2 regions of the Streptomyces sp. NPDC101194 genome follow, and region 2 is predicted to be linked to the other one. Evidence: riboswitches for the same ligand, from Rfam matches in the RefSeq annotation. Region 2 holds a riboswitch; the other holds the start of a gene.
The links. A riboswitch is a leader RNA that binds a small molecule or an ion and turns the genes downstream of it on or off. The one in region 2 is predicted to bind cyclic di-AMP.
Positions count from the first base shown of each region.

Region 1: linked by a shared signal. The riboswitch ahead of ACIRP2_RS32965 (peptidoglycan DD-metalloendopeptidase family protein) and the one ahead of ACIRP2_RS24340 (transglycosylase family protein) in region 2 are both predicted to bind cyclic di-AMP.

Region 1 is NZ_JBIWOS010000011.1:301,825-309,087, forward strand. It holds gene ACIRP2_RS32950 (STM4012 family radical SAM protein) at 1-1,266, shown strand, start outside; gene ACIRP2_RS32955 (STM4011 family radical SAM protein) at 1,275-2,153, shown strand; gene ACIRP2_RS32960 (SGNH/GDSL hydrolase family protein) at 2,414-3,259, opposite strand; gene ACIRP2_RS32965 (peptidoglycan DD-metalloendopeptidase family protein) at 3,521-4,450, opposite strand; cyclic di-AMP (ydaO/yuaA leader) riboswitch at 4,456-4,614, opposite strand; gene ACIRP2_RS32970 (alpha-galactosidase) at 4,905-7,004, opposite strand; gene ACIRP2_RS32975 (tyrosine-protein phosphatase) at 7,230-7,263, shown strand, end outside.
Region 2 is NZ_JBIWOS010000006.1:404,718-411,980, reverse strand. It holds gene ACIRP2_RS24365 (NAD(P)/FAD-dependent oxidoreductase) at 1-702, opposite strand, end outside; gene ACIRP2_RS24360 (exopolyphosphatase) at 1,211-2,152, opposite strand; gene ACIRP2_RS24355 (DUF501 domain-containing protein) at 2,328-2,858, opposite strand; gene ACIRP2_RS24350 (septum formation initiator family protein) at 2,919-3,389, opposite strand; gene eno (phosphopyruvate hydratase) at 3,582-4,868, opposite strand; gene ACIRP2_RS24340 (transglycosylase family protein) at 5,276-6,025, opposite strand; cyclic di-AMP (ydaO/yuaA leader) riboswitch at 6,029-6,199, opposite strand; gene ACIRP2_RS24335 (transglycosylase family protein) at 6,500-7,263, opposite strand, start outside.

The DNA.
Region 1 (7,263 bases), on a different contig from region 2:
CCCGCGCTGCGCGAGTTGTGGGCGGCCGAGCGCAAGGACGCGCTCTCGCTCTATCTCCACATACCGTTCTGCGAGGTCCGCTGCGGCTTCTGCAACCTCTTCACCCGGATCGGCGCCCCCGACGAGCTGACGACCCGGTATCTCGACGCGCTCGACCGGCAGGCCACCGTCGTCCGCGACGCGCTGGGCGACACCGATCCGGTGCGGTTCGCGGCGGCGGCGTTCGGCGGAGGCACTCCCACGTTCCTGACGGCGGCGGAGCTGGAGCGGCTCTGCGACATCGCGGAGAAGCGGATGGGTGCGGATCTGCGGTCCGTCCCGCTGTCGGTCGAGACCTCGCCGTCGACCGCGACGGCCGACCGGCTGGCGGTCCTCGCCGACCGCGGGACGACCAGGATCAGCATCGGCGTGCAGAGCTTCGTCGAAGCCGAGGCGCGTGCCGCCGTACGACCGCAGCGCCGCGCCGAGGTGGAGGGGGCGCTGGACCGGATACGTGATGCCCGCATCCCGGTCCTCAACATCGACCTGATCTACGGGATCGACGGGCAGACCGAGGACAGCTGGCGCACCTCGCTGGACGCGGCGCTCGGCTGGCGGCCGGAGGAGCTGTACCTCTACCCGCTGTACGTGCGTCCGTTGACCGGTCTGGGACGGCTCGGCACCGACGGCGAGGCGGCGGCGGACGCCGCCTGGGACGAACAGCGGCTGCGGCTGTACCGCGCGGGCCGGGACCATCTCCTCGCCCGCGGCTACGAGCAGGTGTCCATGCGGATGTTCCGCCGCTCCGACGCCCCCCGGACGGACGGCCCGGACGACTACGCCTGTCAGACCGACGGCATGATCGGCCTGGGGTGCGGCGCCCGTTCGTACACCACGGGTCTGCACTACTCCTTCGACTACGCGGTGGAGATGCGGGAGGTTCGGGCGATCATCGACGGCTACACCGCGACCGAGGACTTCTCACGCGCCGAGGTCGGACGGTACGTCGACGGCGACGAGGCCCGCCGACGCCATCTCCTGCAGTCGCTCCTGCAGGCCGAGGGGTTGCGTCCGGCCGACTACCGGGAGCGGTTCGGCAGCTCCCCGGCCGACGACTTCCGCACCGAACTGGCCCGGTTCGAGGCGCGTGGCTGGCTCGACGCAGCGGCCGGTGCGTCCGGCCTGCTGCGGCTCTCCCCCGAGGGTCTGGCCCACTCCGACGCACTGGGCCCGGAACTCTTCTCCCCCGGCGTGCGGGCCGCGATGGCCGCCTACGAACTGAAGTGAGCGTGCCCATGGACCTGACCATCCTCTATCGCGGCCCGCTCGCGTCCTGCGACTACGACTGCCCGTACTGTCCGTTTGCCAAGCGGCGGGACAGCCGGGAGCAGTTGCGTGCCGACCGCGCCGCGCTGGAGCGGTTCACGGCGTGGGCCGCCGTACAGACCGGCGACCGGCTCTCGGTCCTGTTCACCCCGTGGGGCGAGGGTCTGGTCCGCTCCTGGTACCGCCGTGCGCTGGTGGAGCTGGCGCGACTGCCGCACATCGGCCGGGTCGCGATCCAGACCAACCTCAGCAGCCGTACGGACTGGCTGGCCGAGGCGGGTGACGCCGGTCGCGAGAAGATCGCGCTCTGGTGCACGTACCACCCGGGGCAGACACCGTACGAGCGGTTCCTGGCCAAGTGCCGGGAGCTGACCGCGCTCGGCATCCGCCACAGCGTCGGGGTCGTCGGTCTCGACGACCATCTCGACGAGGCGCGACGGCTGCGGGCCGCGCTGCCGGGCGAGGTCTATCTCTGGGTGAACGCCGCCGAGGGGCACAGCTACACCGACGAGGAGGCGGATCGGTGGACGGCCCTCGACCCGCTCTTCCCGTACAGCAGGCATCCGCACCGCTCGGCCGGGCTGCCCTGCCGGACGGGCGAGTCGGTCGTCTCGGTGGACGGTGACGGCACGGTGCGCCGCTGCCACTTCGTCCCGGCGGAGCTGGGCAACCTCTACGACGGAAGCTATCGCCGCTCGCTCGGCCCGCGGGCCTGTCCACTCGCCGTCTGCGACTGCCACATCGGCTATGTGCATCTGGAGACGCTGCCGCTGTACGACGTCTTCGCGGGCGGAGTGCTGGAGCGGATACCGGCACCCCCGTTGTCGTCCCTCGCCGGACGGTCCTGAACCTCGGGACCGTCCGGCGAACGAGGGCACCGGCGGGTGGCGTGCCGGGCGTCGCGAGCCGGTGGACCCGTCCGGACGCGGCACCAGGACGCGTCTTCGAGCCGGCGACGTTCGGCCGGAGGCCGGGCCGTGCGGCGTCCGGCGCGTGCGACCGCACGGCGGAAGATCGCCCGCGTACCGGACGTACGTGGACGGCTCCGGCAACGCTGCGAGCGTGCGTGTCAGGCGTCGCACGGCAGACAGCAGTTCGAACACACGGTCTAGAGCGGCAGGAGGTCCGGCCGCTTCGCCTCGACGTGGTCGCCGGAGGACTCGCCCCGCAGCCGACGGCCGATCCACGGCACCAGGTACTCGCGTGCCCAATGGATGTCGTCGCGCCGGACTTCGAGCGTGCCTCGCTGTGCCTGCGGGGGCCATTCCTGGTCGGGGTCGGCCGGCACGTCGAGGCCGAGGACCTGGGCGGCCCGCAGCGCGACCCTGGTGTGTCCCTCGGGCGACAGATGGAGCCGGTCGTCGTCCCAGGCGCGCCTGTCCTGGACGGACCGCAGCGACCACAGGTCGAGGACCGGGCAGTCGTAGCGGTCGGCGATGGACCGCACATGGGCGGTGTAGGTGGCGATCTTGCCGCGCAGATGGCGCAGTACGGGAACGCCACGGGTGTCGAAGCCGGTGGTGACCATGACGGTGCCGACCGATCCGGTCAGCTCCGCGACCGCGCGCTCGAAGCGCTCGGCGACGTCGTCGGGGTCGGTGCCGGGCCTGATGATGTCGTTGCCGCCCGCGCAGAAGCTGACCAGGTCGGGTGCGAGCTCCTTGGCGCGCGGCACCTGCTCCTCGACGATCTGGTCGAGCAGTCGTCCGCGTACGGCGAGATTGGCGTACCTGAAGTTCCCGTGCGCGGAGCCCTCGGTGCCCGACCCCGTATCGAGGTCGGGGAGCTGGTCCGCGAGAAGCACCGCGAACCGGTCCGCCCAGCCGACAAAGGTCCCGTCCGGGCCGGGGTCGCCGACCCCCTCGGTGAAGCTGTCGCCGATCGCCGCGTACGACCCGATGACACCATGTCGATTGATGACGCCACGTTGATTTTTTCTCGAATCGTCTGCCACAAACGCTTATCCTGCACCGCTGAATGTGACCTACGCGACCGTAATAAGGGGTTGACGGGTGGTGAGATAGACCACCCGGTCAGATTCGGTAAAGGGGGAATAAGCAGAAGGGGCGGTGCGCCGCCGCGCACCGCCCCTTCCATGGCTCGGGTCATCCCCAGGTCCTGTCGTCCGGATCACGCCGGGCTCGCGTGCCCGACAGGCCGATCCGGCCCGATCCGGACGAAAGACGCCGGTTGTTCAACTGCCCCGTCGTTCGGCTCAGACGTAGATGCCGTGCGAAGCCAGGAAGGCGATCGGGTCGATGTCCGAACCGTACGCCGGGCCCGTGCGGACCTCGAAGTGCAGGTGCGGTCCGGTGGCGTTGCCGGTGGCGCCGGAGAGGCCGATCTGCTGACCGGTGCTCACGGACTGGCCCGCCGAGACGGAGATCGAGGACAGGTGACCGTACTGCGAGTAGTGGCCGTCGGCGTGCTTGATGACGACCTGGTTGCCGTACGCGCCACCCCAGCCGGCGGTGACGACGGTGCCGGAGGTGATGGCCTTCACGCCGGTGCCGGTGAAGACGGGGAAGTCGATCCCGGTGTGGCTGCCGCTGGACCAGTTGGAGCCGGAGGCGCGGTAACCGGTGGTGTGGTTGCCGGGGACCGGGTGGACGTAGCCCGAGCTGCTGCTCTGGGTGGCCGGTGCGGAGGTCTTGGACTCCTTGGCCGGGGTGGACTTGACCGCGGCGGACTTCTCCACGACCGACGAGGGAACCGAGGGGGCCTTCGAGGGGAGGGCCGATCCCGCGCCGGCGCCGGTGGCCGCGGCGTCGGCCGACGCCGTGCCGCCGAGCGTCAGCTTCATGCCCGGGAAGATCAGACCGGGGTCCTTGCCGACGACCTCGCGGTTGTCCTGGTACAGCTTCTGCCAGCCGCCCTCGATCTTGTGCTCGGCGGCGATCTTCGACAGGTAGTCGCCGGAGACGACGGAGTAGGTCGTGGTGGCGGCCTGCTTCTGCGCGACCGGCTGCGCCGGGGCGGCGTGCGCGGCGACGGAGGCGGACTGCGTGGCGGCGGCCGGGGCGGCGTGGGCGCCGGTGGCGCCGAGCAGCGGCAGCGCGATGACGGCGCCACCGGCGCCTGCGGCCGCGACACCACGGGCGATGACGCCGGACTTCGTACGACGATGCTTACCCGATATGGGCATGGGGTGCTTCCTCTCCGGCGCCTACGAGGTGAGCTGTCGGGTTCGGACTGGAGATGCCCGGCCGCGCCGAGCGCGGCTTCACCCCGAGCCGGCCGGATTTCTCCGATCGGCGGCCTACCTGGTTCCCCCGCTCCTGCCACACGATGAGTGGGTGCGAATTCCGGGCGGCGGCAGGATTAGGCGGTCCGACCGGATTGACGGTGACCGTAAGCGAGTCGGGACGGCGAGAACAAGCCACCGGTTCCGCACCGGAATCCGTGCCAGGAATTCGGCACGGAATTCCGGTCACACTCCGTGGACAAGAGATCTTGAATTTCCGCGCCGCGCACGGAATACCCGGCCGCCCCGCCAGTACACACCGTCACGGATATGATCCCGCTCACGAGAGGGCGACCATCTGCCCGACAAACAGTGCGCGTTCGGGTCAAATCCGCACATTATGGACACATCGCATTCAGCGCTCGCGCCGCAGCCTCAGCACTCCCGCGTCGAGATCCCCCTGGAGCCCGGTCTGCAGTCCCTGGTGCAGCAGCACCGAGCCGTGGTGCACCGCCCCGGTGTCCAGGCAGGTGTACGTCGCCGCGGGGTGGAGCCCGCGCAGTCTGAGGGCCGGGGGTCGCTCCCCGTACCTCTGCGCCTCCAGCCACATCAGGACGACGGTCTCCTCCCCGTGGACGTACTGGACCGCGCCGAGTCCTCCCCGCGGGGCACGGAGCCGGTACAGGTCGCCGAGCTGCACCACCGACCGGATCTCCTTGTAGAGGCTCACCCAGCCCCGCGCCTCGGCGAGTTCCGCCTCACTCCATTCGGTGAGGTCCCCTCCGACCCCGAGCACACCGGCCATCGCGCTCACGAAGCGGAAGCGCAGCGAGCTGACCCGGCTGTTGAGCTGGACGTTCGGGCTGTCGGTGACCCAGGCGGCCATCACCCGGGCCGGATGGATCTGACCGAAGCCCTCCTGAATGGCGAGGCGGTCGAGCGGGTCGGTGTTGTCGGAGGTCCACACCTGGTCCGTGCGGGACAGAATCCCCAGATCGATCCGGCCGCCGCCGCCCGAGCAGGACTCGAAGGCGACCGAGGGGTGCGCGGCCCGGAGCCGGTCGATCAGCGCGTACAGGGCCTGCACATGCTCGATCCAGAGCTTCTGCGGATAGCTCTCGCCGGGCCAGCCCGCATCGGTGAAAGAGCGGTTGAAGTCCCATTTCACATAATCGACGGGCGCACTGGAGAGCAGCGTGTGCAATTGCTCGTAGAGATGCTCCCGCACATCGGTGCGGGCCAGATTGAGCACCAGCTGATTACGGAACTCGGTACGCGTCCGGCCGGGGAAATGCTGCACCCAGTCCGGGTGTGCGCGATAGAGATCGCTGTCGGCATTGACCATTTCCGGCTCGACCCAGATGCCGAACTGCATACCGAGACGGTGCACTTCGTCGGCGAGCGGCGTCAGCCCGTCGGGGAAACGGTCCGGATTCGGCGTCCAGTCCCCGAGCCCCGCCCGGTCACTGGTGCGCCGGCCGAACCACGCGTCGTCCACGACGAACAGTTCGACCCCCATCGCGGCGGCCCGCTCGGCGAGGGCGCGCTGCTGCTCCTGCGAGATGTCGAAGCCGGTCGCCTCCCAGGAGTTGTAGAGCACCGGCCGCAGACTCCCGGCGTCCGGGATCACATGGGCCAACTGCCAGGCGTGCCAGGCCCGGCTCGCCCCGCCGAACCCCTGCGCGCTCCACAGCCCGGCGAAGGCGGGTGTGACGTAGGAATCCCCCGGCCCGAGCAGCAGCAGTCCGGAGTCGTCGTAACCCGCGCCGCCGGTGATCTGCACGAGCCCGTCGGGGAGCCGCTGCACGGAGATCCGCCACGACCCGGACCAGCCGAGCGCGCAGCCGTACACCTCCCCGCTCTCCTCGGTCGCCGCACCGTCGGCATCGAGCGCGACCCACGGCAGGTACTGATGGCCCGTATGGCCGCGCCTGCTGGAGATGACGCTTTCGCCATACGTCAACTCCGCCCGCGCGAGCCGGGACTCCGCCGCCCAGCGGCCGTGCAGCCGGCTCAGCCGCCAGCCGTCGCGGGCGGGCAGCACCCAGGCGGCGGCGTCGGCGCGCAGCAGTTCCAGTGGCGGGCCGTCGGGCCCGGCGTGGGCGACGGTGGCCCAGCGCTCGATCACGTCGGAGTCGTTCCGCATCCGGTAGTGCAGCGTGAGGGCGAGCCGGTGCACGGAGTCGGTGAAGCCGATACGGAGTTCGTCCCCGTCCACCACGGCGTCGGAGAAGGCCCACTCCGTGCCACGGACCTCGGGGGTGCGTACCGAGAGGGCCGGGCGGACGAACCGCGGGCCGCCCTCCACGGGGTACTCCTCACGACCGTCGAGCCAGGACTCGAACCCTCTGGCCGGCGGCTCCGGCGCCGCTGCCAGGGCCTCGGCTGCGGCAAGGGAGATCCGCGGCCCCCAGTGGAGATGGAGCAGTTCGTCCCGCTCGGTGATGCGCAGTGCGTAGCTGCTGCTCGACCCGGTGAGCAGCCAGGTCCGGCCCTTGTCGCCAGTCTCGATCATCGCTTCCCCACATTCCAACAGTTCCGCACATCATCGACCAGCGCCGGGCGGGCGGGCAACGGTCTCGCGACGAATTCACCGGACGGATTCGCCATCGGAGCACGGGGGTTCACGAGGTATCGACAAGAATTGGCCGAGATGATTGCGTGAGGAATCCATGTCGTATCGTCACGGAAGTGGCCTTGTCGGCGACTCGCGTCGACGCCAGACACCCCAGGAGTCCCTGTGACGCAGCAGTTGCCGCAGATCCCGTCGACGG
Region 2 (7,263 bases):
GACACCACGGGACTCCAGGTGCTCCCGTCCCCAGGTGCCCAGCTTCGGGCCGACCTCGGGAAGGATCTTGTCTGCGGCGTCGACGAGGATGAAGCGCATGTCCTCGCGCTTCACGTTCGTGTAGTACTTCGCCGCGTCGCGGGCCATGTCCTCGACCTCGCCGATGGTCTCCGCGCCGGCGAAGCCACCGCCCACGAAGACGAACGTCAACGCCCTGCGGCGGACGTCCTCGTCGGTCGTCGAGTCGGCCTTGTCCAGCTGCTCGAGGACGTGGTTGCGCAGGCCGATGGCCTCCTCGATGCCCTTCATGCCGATGCCCTGCTCGGCGAGGCCGGGGATCGGGAAGGTGCGGGAGACCGCGCCCATCGCGACGACCAGGTAGTCGAAGGGCAGCTCGTAGGCCTCGCCGACGAGCGGCGCGACCGTGGCGACCTTGCGGTCCTGATCGATGGTCGTGACGCGACCGGTGAGCACCTCGGCCTTCGGCAGTACGCGTCGCAGCGGGACGACGACATGCCGAGGCGAGATGCTGCCGGCAGCAGCTTCGGGGAGGAAGGGCTGGTACGTCATGTACGAGCGCGGGTCGACGACCGTGACGGTCGCCTCTCCGTAGCGCATCTTCTTCAGAATGCGTCGAGCTGCGTACAGGCCTACGTACCCACCGCCTACTACGAGGATCCTGGGACGCTCCGTGGTGCTCATGCCATCGAGTATCCACCCCCCTCGGAGGGCGGGCTCGTGAGCCCCTTCACAAGGTATGACCCACCCTCTGCTACACTGCGCCGCCCACGTGACCGAGGTCATGACGCACAGAGGGAACCGTGGCACGGGGGCGAACGTTGTTCACCGCTTGTGAGCTGGCCCTTGAGCCTCGGAGCGGGGTGAACCACCGCCCCGATTCACACTTCGGCAACGTGCCCGGAACAGCCCCGTATCGACACGGAACGACCCCGCAGGCGACCCTGAGTGCCCATACGGACCAGAACCGCCCTCCACGGAGCCGAATTCCTTGTGAAGAAGTTCACGAACTTCGTCGCGACGTGTCTCACGAGGCGCCCCTCGGGTGCCCCATGAAGGCTCAAAAGTGCAGGCCGGAGTGCGCATGAGCGCCCTTCGGGAAGCCCCGGGAAGGCCCGCCGCGGCCGGTCGCACACCACTGCGGGCCGCCGACATCGCGCACCGCGGCGGGGCGCCCCGCGCCGGAGCGGACCTACGCGATCGACCAGCCGATCCCGTCGAGGATGTCGTGCTCGCTGACGACGATCTCCCGGGCCCCGGTCCGCTCCATCACGGCCAGCAGGATCAGCGCCCCGGGGGTGATCACATCGACCCGCCCCGGATGCATCGCGCCGATCGCGGCGCGCTCGGCGTGGGTGGAGGCGAGGAGCCGTCCGGTGATCTCCTGGACCTGTCCGAGGGTGATCCGGGAGTGGTGGATCGCCTCGGAGTCGTACTCCTCCAGCCCCTGGGCGATCGCGGCGACCGTGGTGACCGTCCCGGCGAGACCGACGAGAGTGGCGGCCCCGGTCAGCGGAACGCTCTCCTCCGCGAGATCGAGGGCCGCGTCGATGTCGGCACGGATCGCGGCGATCCGGTCGGGGGCCGGCGGATCGCTCACGACACCGTCGTGCACGAGGTGCCGCTCCGTCATGCGGACGCAGCCGATGTCCACGGAGCGCGCGGCCCGTACGTGATCGTCGCCGAGGACGAACTCGGTGGAGCCGCCGCCGATGTCCACGACGAGATACGGCTTCGCGAGGTGGTCGCGGCCCGCGAGCTCCTTGGTGGCGCCGGTGAAGGAGAACTCCGCCTCCTGGTCGCCGCTGATGACCTCGGGTTCGACGCCCAGGATGTCCAGCACGCCCCGGACGAAGTCCTCCCTGTTCTCCGCGTCGCGGGAGGCGGAGGTGGCGACGAAACGGATCTTCTGCGCCCCGTGCTCCTTGATCACCGCCGCGTACCGGCGGCAGGCGGCGAACGTACGCTCCAGGGCCTCGGGCGCGAGCCTGCCGGTGCGGTCGACGCCCTGGCCGAGGCGGACGATCTCCATCCGCCGGTCGAGCTCGACGAGCTCGCCGGTGGCCGGGTCGGCGTCGGCGACGAGCAGTCGGATGGAGTTGGTACCGCAGTCGATGGCGGCCACGCGGGTCATGGATGCTCCTAGGGATCAGCCCCTGCGGCGGCCGAGAGGCGGTTCGGGGGCGCGGTGGCCCCGAACCGGACCTCCCCGGCAGCGGGGGACGGGGTCCGGGGGCGCAGGCCCCCCGACCGGGCTCCCACAGCGACCGAGGAGCGGGGTCCGGGGGCGCAACCCCTCGGAGGGACTGTCAGTTCTCGTCCGGCGTGCAGGGCGTCACGCACGGCCCCTTGCGCCACCACTCGGGCAGCATCGCGATCGCCTCGTCGCCCAGCGGGTTCACTCCGGGCCCGGCGGCCAGCGAGTGCCCGACCAGCACGTGCAGGCACTTCACCCGGTCCGGCATGCCCCCGGCGCTCGGGAAGCCCTCAAGGACCTCGATGGCGTCGCGCCGGGCGATGTAGTCCTCGTGCGCGGCCCGGTACGCGGCGGCCAGCTCCGGGTCCGTGGCGAGGCGCTCGGTCATCTCCTTCATGACGCCGTTCGCCTCCAGCGTGCCGATCGCGGACGCGGCGCGCGGGCAGGTCAGGTAGTACGTCGTCGGGAAGGGCGTACCGTCCTCCAGCCGGGGCTGCGTCTCGACCACGTCCGGGTTGCCGCAGGGGCAGCGGTGCGCGATCGCGCGCAGCCCGCGCGGCGGTCGGCCCAGCTGCTGCTGGAACGCGGCGATGTCCGCCTCGGTGGGCGCGGTGGACTCGGTCTGCGGAGGGGGGGTTTCCATGCCTGCCTAGGTTCTGATCGGGCTGCTCGAACTGCGGTTCTGCAGAGGGGATGAAGGGAGTCAGTCGCGGTCGGCGCTGTCCACGCCGTCCCAGAGGTTGGAGTGCCACGGCCGGCCGGACTCGTCCGTCCCGCCGTTGCGCTCCTTGACCGCGTCGGGGTCGATCACCGTATAACCGGTCTCTCCGGGGAGAAGGTAGTGCAGGTGCTTGCGGGCCAGCTGCCTGATGTACGCGTCGTCCTGGAGGCGCGCCTTCTCGTCGCGCAGCTCCTCGGTGCGGGCTCGGGCCTCCTGAGCCCGGCGCTCCTGGTCGGCGATCTCGTCGCGCTGCGACACGTACTGCCGCATCGGGTAGGCGAGCGCGACCACCAGGGAGCAGACGACGAGGGCGAGGAAGGCCGCCCGGCCGGTGAGCCGGGAGCGTCGGGCCTGACGGCGGTTCTGCGACCGGTAGACGCGGGCGGCGGTCTGCTCACCGAGCAGCCGCAGCCGGGTCGCGGTGGAGAACCGGTCCCGGTCCTTCGCGGCCATGTCTCCGCCTCCCCATTACGCACGTCCGTCCCCGCACACGGTACGGGACCGAGTGCGGGGACGGACGGAGGCCGGTGCCTTTGGCCCGTGAGGGCCCGCGGTCAGCCCTTGCCGCGCCTGACGATTCGCGGAGCGCCGCGCTCATCGGTTCGCGGAGCGCTGTGCCGATCGGCTCGCGGAGTGCCGCGCCGGTCAGCTCTCGGAGCGGAACCGCGGGAACGCCGAGCGGCCCGCGTACACCGCGGCGTCGTCGAGGATCTCCTCGATGCGCAGCAGCTGGTTGTACTTGGCGACGCGGTCCGAGCGGGCCGGGGCGCCGGTCTTGATCTGGCCGCAGTTCACCGCGACGGCGAGGTCGGCGATGGTGACGTCCTCGGTCTCGCCGGAGCGGTGGGACATCATGCACTTGAAGCCGTTGCGCTGGGCCAGCTCGACGGCGTCCAGCGTCTCGGTCAGCGAACCGATCTGGTTGACCTTGACGAGCAGGGCGTTGGCGGAGCCCTCCTCGATGCCGCGGGCCAGACGCTCCGGGTTGGTGACGAACAGGTCGTCACCGACGATCTGCACCTTGGTGCCGAGCTTGTCGGTGATGACCTTCCAGCCGGCCCAGTCGTCCTCGTACAGCGGGTCCTCGATGGAGACCAGCGGGTACGCGGAGACGAGCTCCTCGTAGTACTCGGTCATCTCGGCGGCGGAGCGGGACTTGCCCTCGAACTCGTACTTGCCGTCCTTGTAGAACTCCGAGGCGGCGACGTCGAGCGCGAGCGCGATGTCCTTGCCCGGGACGTAGCCGGCTTCCTTGATGGCCTCGACGATGAGGTCCAGGGCGGCGCGGTTCGACTCCAGGTTCGGCGCGAAGCCGCCCTCGTCGCCGAGACCGGTCGAAAGACCCTTGGTCTTCAGGACCTTCTTCAGCGTGTGGTAGACCTCGGCACCCCAGCGCAGTGCCTCGGAGAAGGACTCCGCGCCGATCGGGGCGATCATGAACTCCTGGATGTCCACGTTGGAGTCGGCGTGCGACCCACCGTTGAGGATGTTCATCATCGGAACGGGCAGCAGGTGCGCGTTCGGGCCGCCGAGGTAGCGGAACAGCGGCAGGTCCGAGGCCTCGGAGGCGGCGTGGGCGACGGCCAGGGAGACACCGAGGATGGCGTTCGCGCCGAGCGAGCCCTTGTTCTCCGTGGCGTCCAGGTCGAACATCGCCTGGTCGATCAGCCGCTGCTCGGTCGCGTCGTAACCCACGAGCTCCGGGCCGATCTGCTCGATCACGGCGAGGACGGCCTTCTCCACGCCCTTGCCCTGGTAGCGGTTGGGGTCACCGTCGCGAAGCTCAATGGCCTCGAACGCACCGGTGGAGGCGCCGGACGGCACGGCAGCACGGCCCGTGCTGCCGTCGTCGAGGCCAACCTCGACCTCGACCGTGGGGTTCCCCCGGGAGTCGAGGATTTCCCGGGCTACGACGACGTCGATGGACGGCACGAGGCATCTCCTTCTGGGATATGACACTGGTTGTGCAGGGTCACTTTGGCCTTGCGACAAGAGCCTAACCGGCCCGGCCCGCTCAGTCGGACGACCGCCCGTCCCCTGGGACGAAAAAGGACCCAAGAGCGAGCATTACAGGGCAAACAGCCAGAATTTTACTGGCCGGTAACTACAAAAGTTGAACGATCATGCACGTCCCGGGGCCTGCCCGGAGACCTGCCTCGCGCGGGCCCGCCCCTCCCGTTATGACGCGACACCGAGACGACGCGCCCCGCCGGGACGGAGCTGCCGCGCATACAGAGGTGACGCGCCCGCGGAAGCAGGGGGCCACACGGAAACCCCGGCCCGGCGCGTACGGGGGAACGCGCGCCGGGCCGGGGTGCTCAGGGAGGAGAGGTCCCGGACTACTTCGTCAGGTGCAGCTGCTGACCCGGGTAGATCAGGTCGGCGTCCTTGACGATGTCCTTGTTCAGCTCGAACAGGTGCTGCCAGCCGCCCTTGACCTTGTGGTCGGCGGCGATCCTGCTCAGGGAGTCGCCGGAGACGACCTTGTACTCGCCGTCGCCCTTCGCGACCTTCTGACCGGTCGGGGTGGTGACGGTCTTCTTCGACTCGGCCTGCGGGGCGGCGGAGCGGTCCGAGCGGTTGGTGGCGGGGGCCTCGGCGCGCTCGGCCTTCTTCGGCTGCGACTGCCGCTCGGGCGCGGCCGGGGTGCTCTGCCGCGTGGCACCGGAGGCGGTCTTCGAGGAGGAGCCGGTGTCGACACCCGGGTCCACACCGTCGTTGCGCAGGTTGCCGGCGCCGGCGCAGCCCCAGGCGCTCGGGCCCTGCATGGCGAGGAGCTTCTCGGCGGCGGCGATCTGCTGGGCCTTGGTGGCCAGGTCGGCGCGGGGGGCGTACTGCGTACCGCCGGCGGCGGCCCAGCTGGACTGCGAGAACTGCAGACCGCCGTAGTAGCCGTTGCCGGTGTTGATGGACCAGTTGCCACCGGACTCGCACTGCGCGACGGCGTCCCAGGTGGCGACGGAGGCTGCGGAGGCACCGGTCGCACCCATCAGCGGGACGGCGACGGCGGTACCGGCGACACCGGCGAGCGTGGCGACACGGACGGCCTTGGACGGGCGGCGGTGCTTGCCCTTGCTGGAAAACAGCATGGAACTTCTCCTCACCGACGCCTACGAGGTGAGCTGTCGGGTTCGGGCCAAGTGAGTTGCCCGGTCGCACGTCCTAGCGCGCGACTTCACCCCAAGCCGTCCCTGATCCGCTTTTCGACGATCAGGCCGGCGCCTACCTGGGTCCCCCGCTCCTGCCTACGGCGCTTTACGCGTCTGTTCCCTTCGACCGACGGCAGGATTCGGCGTGACGGTCGACGGGGCCCGCGGTGCGAGCGGTTCCGACCGTAAACACAGGCAACCCCCACATTCAAAGATGGACACATCGGACAATCAGCCCTTACTTGCATCTGAGGAACCGTCGTTTTCGCAGGTCGGAGGCGATGCGGAAGCGCAACCCGGACGCGACACGCCAGTTGACGTAAAGAGACCCATGTCTCACTTACGCATAAGCGGACATAGGTCCCTGAACTACCCCGGTTTTTGAGGCTCCATTAGCCGATTTTCAGACCGCTCTCAGTCGGCCTTCACATCGATACGGAGGCTCTGGCCAGGGAGGATGAGGTCCGGGTCGGAGCCGACCGTCCCCTTGTTGGCCTCATAGAGCGCGGGCCAGCCGCCGGGAACCTTCTGTGCATCAGCAATCGCCCAGAGGTTGTCGCCGGAGCGGACGGTGTACGTGCCGTCGGCCGCCGACGCGCCCGCGTGGCGGGCGTCGCCGCCACCGCGGGAGGCATGACGACCCGACTCGCGGTCGACGCCGCCGTTCGCGCCCCGGCTCCCCTCGGGCGCCGGGGCGCCGCGATGCTTGCCGCTCACACCATTGGACGAGTCGGACTTACGGGGAGAATCGGACGCTTCGGGGGACGGATCCGAGGACGGGGCGACCGACCCGGTGGCCGAAGGCTTCGCGGAGTGCCCCTTCTTCGCCGCCGACTTGCCGTGGGCACCCGAGTGGCCGTCGGCCCTGTCCGACGGCGTGGCGGTCTCGGAGGGGGTGGCCGACTCGTCGTCAGCCGACTCAGTGCCGTTCGTCGGCTTGCCGGAGGGCGCGACCCCCGGGTCGACACCCGGCAGCGTCCCGTCCGCCGCGAGACCGGAGATGACCGCACAGCTGGGCCACGCCTGCGGACCCTTGTCGGCCAGGACCTTCTGGGCCACGGCTATCTGCTGCGCACGGCTGGCGAGGTCGGCACGCGGGGCGTACGACTCGCCGCCGTACGCCTTCCAGGTCTCCGGCGAGAACTGCAGGCCGCCGTAGAAGCCATTGCCGAGATCGG